2 linked regions of the Variovorax paradoxus genome follow. The protein of the gene in region 2 interacts with the protein of the main gene of each other region in a pairwise test. Links are inferred from orthologs where the notes say so. Each region holds a gene or a part of one and is shown on either strand. Other genes may lie near its edges. The genes, in order: NWF24_RS12620 and fliG.

Region 1 (3,290 bases), 1.4 Mb from region 2 along the record:
AAATATAAGTCGCCCAGTGTGACGTTAAACAGGCAAGCCGCCCCTACTCTGTTTCCAAACCGACAACAATCGCGGCGCTTCGCAAGGGTTTGGCGCCTTGTGTGAGAATCCGCTCCCCCCGGTGTGGGCCGGGCACCAACAACAGGCATTCGATGGATCAAATCCAGGCAATGCGGATCTTTGTCCGCGTCGTGGAAGCCGGCACCTTCACCCGGGCGGCAGACTCGCTCGCCCTGCCCAAAGGCACGGTCACCAAGCAGATTCAGGCGCTCGAATCGCGCCTGCGCGTGAAGCTGCTCAACCGCACCACGCGCCGCGTCACCGTCACGCCCGACGGCGCGGCCTACTACGAGCGCGCCGCGCGCCTGCTCAACGACTTCGACGACATGGAAGCCAGCATGACGAATGCGCAGGCCAACCCCACGGGGCGGCTGCGCATCGACATAGGCACCTCGGTGGCCAGGCAGATCATCCTGCCCGCGCTGGCCACCTTCTGCGACCGCTACCCCGACATCCAGGTCGACCTGGGCGTGAGCGACCGCACCGTCGACCTGATCAGCGACAACGTCGACTGCGTGATCCGCGCGGGCGACCTCAGCGACCAGTCGCTGGTGGCACGGCGCATCGGCACCCTGCACTTCGTCACCGTGGCGTCACCGGCGTATATCAAGCGCTATGGCGTGCCGCAGCACCCGAACGACATCGAGAAGCGCCACGTGGTGGTGAGCTATTTCTCGGGCACCACGCGCCGCGTGTACCCGCACGAGTTCAAGAAGGGCGACGAGCACATCGAGCTCAACGGGCACTACCGCGTGTCGGTCAACGAGAGCAATGCGCACATCACGGCGGTGCTCGGTGGCTTCGGCATTTCGCAGTGCATCACCTTCATGGCTGAGCCACTGCTGGAAAGCGGCGAACTGGTCGAGGTGCTGCCGGACTGGAGTCGCGATCCGCTGCCCATTCACGTGGTGTACCCGCCCAACCGGCACCTGAGCGCCAAGGTGCGGGCCTTCGTTGATTGGGCGGCCGAACTGTTCGCCAAGAACCCGCGGCTGCAGCGCCGTTGACCGCTCGCGGACGGTGCCTGCCAGGGCGCGTTGGGTGTGCCGGCGGCTTCGACGTCTGCAGCAAATGTTTCATTGCAGGCCCCTAAACTTCGGCCGGTTTATGCCGCAGCTTCGCTGAAGACCGCGCCCACAAGAACATGCATTCCGCCAACCCTATGGAAAACCAGTCGAACGGTCAGGCCGACGCTTCGGGCCAGACGCAAAACCCGCCAGACGAAGACGCAAACGAATTCGGCCGCCGCAATCCGCTGGAAATCGGCGCCCGGCTGCGCAATCTCGCCAATGGCAGCGATTTCCTCAGCGTTCAATACGCAGGCGGCCAACTCGTGACGCAGCTTCTCGATGTGGATGTGCGCGCATGCACCTTCATCTTCGACTGGGGCGCATCGCCCGAGCAGAACAAGGGCCTGCTGGCCGCGCCTCACTGCCATTTCAGCGCCCAGCCGGACGGCGTGCGCATCGAATTCGCCACCGCCTCGCCGCGTGAGACCCGCTACGAAGGACTGCCCGCATTCGAGGTCGACTTTCCCGAGGTGTTGTTCTACCTGCAACGCAGAAAGTACTTCCGCGTCGATACGCCGATTCTCGATTCGTACACGTGCACGGGCCGTTTGCCCAAAGGCGATGCGTTCCACTTCGAAGTGCACGACCTGTCGCTCGGCGGCATCGGCGTACGCACCACGGACGAACGCGTGGCCGAATTGCCAGTCGGCACGTACCTGCGGAATTGCGAACTGTCACTCGGCACGCTCGGCCGGCTCTCGCTCGATCTGGAACTCGTGTCGCACCGCCCCGCCGCACTGCCGAACGGCACGCGACGCCATCAACTGGGTTTGCGTTTTCTGATGCTGCCGGGCAACGTTGAAAGCAGGCTGCAGCGCCTGATCACGCAGCTCGAAATGAAGAGCAACTCGCTGGTGCGCTGACGTCGTACGGACTGGGAGACCGTCCGGAAGTCAGTACACCGGCTCGCAGCGCACTTCGGTCTTCACCGAATTGGCGATGAAGCACTCCTCATGCGCCCGGTGGTGCATCTGCTCGATCTGCTCGCGCGTCGGGACGTTCTCGCCGGAGAACGTCACCTCCGGCCGCAGCGTGACCACCGTCATCGCCATCTTTCCCTCGGCGTTCTTCTCCATCACGCCGGTGGCCGCGTCAAAGTAGCGGTCGACGACGAACTTGCGCTTCACGGCCATGGTGAGGAACCACAGCATGTGGCAGTTCGAGAGCGACGCGACGAACATCTCTTCCGGATCGACCGCCGACGCATCGGACATCGGCAGCGGCACCACGTGCGGCGACGACGAGCCCGCCACTTCCGCGCCGCCGTCGAAGCGCAGCGAATGCCGTCTGCTGTAGGTGTTGCCTAGAAAGTCCTGCTCGCCGCGCAGCCAGAGGATTTCTGCGGTGTACTGGGCCATGGATTGCGCTCCAACTCGAATTGGGGGGAGCGCAATTTTCCTTCAGAGATCGATGCGGTAGCGAAACTTGGTGAGGCTGCCCTGGCTCGGCAGGGTGATGAAGGTTTCGATCAGCACGCCGCCATTGGCCGCTATCACTTTCTGCGACGCGAAGTTGTCCGGGCTGGTCGTGATCTCGACGCGGTTCAGCCCCTCGCCCGCGGCCAGCGTCAGCATGGCGCCGAGCGCGCGCGTCGCATAGCCCTTGCGCTGCTTCCACGGCACGACGTTGTAGCCGATATGGCCCAGGCAGTAGAGCGGCAAGGCGTCGGTGCCGGGCTGCCAGCGCAGGTCGATGCTGCCGCAGAACTCGCCGTCCCACATCCAGCACTTGTAGCCAGGCAGGCGCCGCACCTTGGAGCCGTCGGGCATGACGATGCGCCCGCCCTTGGCCTCGCGGTCCACCAGGCTGGCAAGGAAGCGGTCGGCATTGGCCTTGATGGCGGCGCGCTCCTCGGAGCCCGATTCGGGACGCGTCTCGTCGCGCGCCCAGCCCCGGTTCAGGGCTGACACATAGCTGGGCAGGTAGGCCTTGGCGGGCCAGACCAGCTTCATCGGCTGGGTCTTGGGGGTGACGGCCGCCTTGAGCATCGGTTCAGGCTCCCATCAGCCTGACGATCAACGGCACCAGCAGCGCAGTCGCGATGCCGTTCAGCCCCATGGCCAGCGCGGAGAACGCGCCCGCCGTCTCATTCACCTGGATGGCCCGCGCCGTGCCGATGCCGTGCGCAGCCATGCCAACCGCGAAGCCGCGAACCGCGGG
Region 2 (3,314 bases):
CCGACGTCGAGCACCGAGTCGATGGGCGCACGCGACAGCGGGTTGACGGGCGGCGAGCTCAGCGGCACCTTGCGCGCAATGTCGAGCGGACCGAGCCCGTCGAGCGGACGGCCGGCCGCATCGACCACGCGGCCGAGCATGCCTTCGCCCACGGGCAGGCGCTTGGTGTGTGCGTTGCCGATCATGCCGTTTGCATCGGGCTCCGCCGCGCCGGGCCGCGCGAACACGCGTGCTCCGGGCACGAGGCCTGCCACTTCGGTCTGCGACATCAGGAACAGGCGGTCACCTGCAAAGCCCACGACCTCGGCTTCGGCGTGGCGCTGCGGATGGCCGGGCGGCAGTTCGATCAGGCAGTCGCTGCCCACGGGCAGTTGCAGGCCCACGGCTTCGAGCACCAATCCGACGGCGCGTGTGAGGCGGCCCGAGGCAATGGTGGTCTCGCAATGCGCGACGTTGGCGCGCGCCTTCTCCAGCGCAGCGCGCACCGCTTGCAGATGGGCGTTGGGGGCGGCGGTGGTTTGCATGGGCGTCAGAGCGAGTCGGCCTGCCCGTCGGCGTCGCCGTGCAGCGAGGCGGTCACGCGCTTCCAGCGGGTGCCGAGCGTGCCGTCGAGTTCGCCGGTGGCGGACTGCACGCGGCAGCCGCCGCGCGCGATGGTGTCGTCTGCGCGCACCTGCCAGCCGGCGGCTTCGATCTCGTTGCCCAGGCTGTTCTTCACCAGTGCCACGTCATCGGGGTTCAGCAGCAGGCGCGGCTCACCGCGCAGCGCGGGCTCGGTGTTGAGCAGGTCGCGCACCACGGGCAGCACCCATTCGGGCTCGGCCTTCAGCGTGCGGTGCACCACCTGGCGGGCCACGTCGAGCGCGAGCGCGAGCACGGCCTGCGAAAGCTCTTCTTCTGCGCGGCGCAATGCATCGGGCAGCGACTGGGCCAGCGCGCGCAGGCGCTCGGCATGCACGCTGGCGGCCGCGAGGCCGGTGGCCAGTCCTTCGGTGTGACCGACCTTGCGGCCTTCGGCAAGCCCGGCGGCGCGGCCCTCGGCCTCGCCGTCGATGCGGGCTTCCCTGCGGATGCGCGCGATGTCGGCAAGGTCAATCTTTGGTGCGGGAGGCGCGGGCGGCGCGCCGTTGCGCTCGGCGGCCTTATTGCGGCTGGCGGGCGCCTTGCCGTCGATGGTGCCCATCTCCCAGCGCTCCCAGGCCGAAAGCGTGGGCGATGGGGCGGGCTTCGGTCCGGCCGCCGCATGGCGCGCGGCGGCATGGATGGCGGCAAGCCGTTCGCGCGACTCGCCGAAGGCGCCGTTGGTGTCAGACGAAGTCATCGGTGCCAGGCGCCGCGATCACGATTTCGCCAGCCTCCGCCAGACGGCGGGCGACTTGCAGGATGGCCTTCTGCTCGGTCTCGACCTGCGACACGCGCACGGGGCCGCGCAGCTCCATGTCTTCGCGCAGCGTCTCGGCGGCGCGTTGCGACATGTTGTTGAGGAACTTGTCGCGCAGCTCCATCGGCGCGCCCTTGAGCGCGATGATGAGCGAGTCGGACTCGATGTCCTTGAGCAGGCGCTGGATGCTGCGGTCTTCCAGGCCCAGCAGGTTCTCGAACACGAACATCTCGTCGACGATGCGCTGGGCCAGCGCCTCGTCCTGCTCGCGCACATGGGCGATGGCTTCTTCTTCCACGCCGGTGCTCATGAGGTTGACGATCTCGGCCGCGGTGCGCACGCCGCCCAGGCGGCTGCGGCGCACGCCCTGGCCCGCGAGCATCTCGGTGAGCACGTCGGTCAGCTCGTTCAGCGCCGACGGCTGCACGCCGCCGAAGGTGGCCACGCGCATGATCACGTCGTGGCGCAGCCGCGCCGGCAGCTTCTCCAACACTTCCGATGCCTTCATGCGGTCCAGGTGCACGAGCAGCGTTGCCAGGATCTGCGGATGCTCGTCGCGGATGAGTTCGGCCACTTCGCCGGCCTCGAGCTCGTTGAGCCGCTCGATGCCGCCGTGCGGCTCGTCGGGCTGCAGGATGTCTTCGAGCAGGTTGCTGGCGCGGTCGTCGCCCAGCGCCTTCTTCAGCACGGCGCGGATGTAGCTGGTCGAGCCCAGGTGCAGGGCCGACAGCTGTTCGGTCTCGTGGCGGAATTCGGAGAGCACGGCGGCCAGTTCGTCCTTGGAGACGGAGCTGAGCTTCGACATTGCAAGGCCCAGCGCCTGCACCTCGGAGGTGGGCAGCTGGTGCAGCGCGGCGGCGGCGCGGTCTTCGCCCAGCGCCATCAGCAGGATGGCGCTCTTGCGGGTTCCCATTTCGCTATTCATCGTTGTGCATCCAGTGCTGGATCAGGGTGGCCACCAGCTTCGGGTCCTTGTCGGCGGCCTGGTGGGCGTATTCCATGTCGGCCTTGCGGCGGTTGGCCTCGCGCTCGCGCAGGCTTTCGTCGGGAGAGGGCGCGTTCGGGTCTGGCTCTGCGACCGGCGCGAAGGCGGGGCCGGTGGATGCCGCAGCCGCAGCCGGGGGAGCCAGGTGCCGGCGCATCAGCGGGCGCAGCACGGCGAACCAGGCGAAGAGCGCGATCAGGGCGTACAGCAGGTACTGGCCCAGCGTCTTGCCGAGCTCGATGTTCTCGCGGTCGCGCCAGAACGGCACTTCGGGCGCGGGGGCGCTGTCGGCGTCGCGGGCGAAGGCACTGTTGACCACGTTGAGCGAGTCGCCGCGATCCTGGCTGAAGCCCATGGCTTCCTTGGCGAGATTGCGGATCTGCTCCAGCTCGGCTGGGGTCAGCGCGCGGCTGCCGCTCTTGCCCGATGCATCCACCGCATCGCGGTTGTTCACCACCACGGCGACCGACAGGCGCTTCACGCCGCCGGCGGCCTGCTGCACGTGGCGAATGGTGCGGTCGAGCTCGTAGTTGGTGGTGGTGTCCTTGCGCGTGCTGCTCGGGCCGGTGGGGGCGGTGCTGGCCGTGGAGCCAGCCACGCCCGGTGCACCCGGAGCGCCGGGTGTTCCCGGCGCGGGCGGCGTGCCCGGTGCGTTCGGCGCACGAGGCCCGGTGATTGGCGCGGTCGGGTTCACCGGCGGCTGGTTCGACAGCGCGCCCGGCACGCCGCCGGGTTGCCCGCCGCCGTGCTGCGCCGATTCGCTGCTCTGCTGGCTGCGGATGGCGACCTGCGTCGGGTCCTGGTTGGGCTTGTATTTCTCGTCGGTGTGCTCGACCACCGAGAAGTCGATGTCGGCCGCCACTTGCGCGCGCACATTGTTCGTGCCCACGATGGGCTGCAGGATCGCCTCGATGCGGCGGATGTAGCCCTGCTCGATCTCCTGCGCGT

What was found.
Region 1: the proteins of fliG (region 2) and NWF24_RS12620 interact in binary tests that used the Escherichia coli proteins (3 or more experiments, as listed by UniProt). The link is inferred for Variovorax paradoxus from one-to-one orthologs.

Annotation. Positions count from the first base shown.
Region 1 is NZ_CP102931.1:2,683,759-2,687,048, reverse strand. What follows is about bases 124-3,098. They hold NWF24_RS12620 (flagellar brake protein), read left to right. Parts: upstream 124-1,204; coding sequence 1,205-1,993; downstream 1,994-3,098. Other genes in these bases: NWF24_RS12610 (GNAT family N-acetyltransferase), read right to left, coding at 2,531-3,098; NWF24_RS12615 (OsmC family protein), read right to left, coding at 2,024-2,488; NWF24_RS12625 (LysR family transcriptional regulator), read left to right, coding at 153-1,067. Outside these bases: more of NWF24_RS12610, read right to left, coding at 3,099-3,118; NWF24_RS12605 (LrgB family protein), read right to left, coding at 3,123-3,290. UniProt on the Escherichia coli protein: Acts as a flagellar brake, regulating swimming and swarming in a bis-(3'-5') cyclic diguanylic acid (c-di-GMP)-dependent manner.
Region 2 is NZ_CP102931.1:1,248,516-1,251,829, forward strand. The notes cover bases 308-3,306. They hold fliG (flagellar motor switch protein FliG), read right to left. Parts: upstream 2,307-3,306; coding sequence 1,308-2,306; downstream 308-1,307. Other genes in these bases: fliI (flagellar protein export ATPase FliI), read right to left, coding at 308-524; fliH (flagellar assembly protein FliH), read right to left, coding at 530-1,321; fliF (flagellar basal-body MS-ring/collar protein FliF), read right to left, coding at 2,299-3,306. Outside these bases: more of fliI, read right to left, coding at 1-307; more of fliF, read right to left, coding at 3,307-3,314. UniProt on the Escherichia coli protein: FliG is one of three proteins (FliG, FliN, FliM) that forms the rotor-mounted switch complex (C ring), located at the base of the basal body.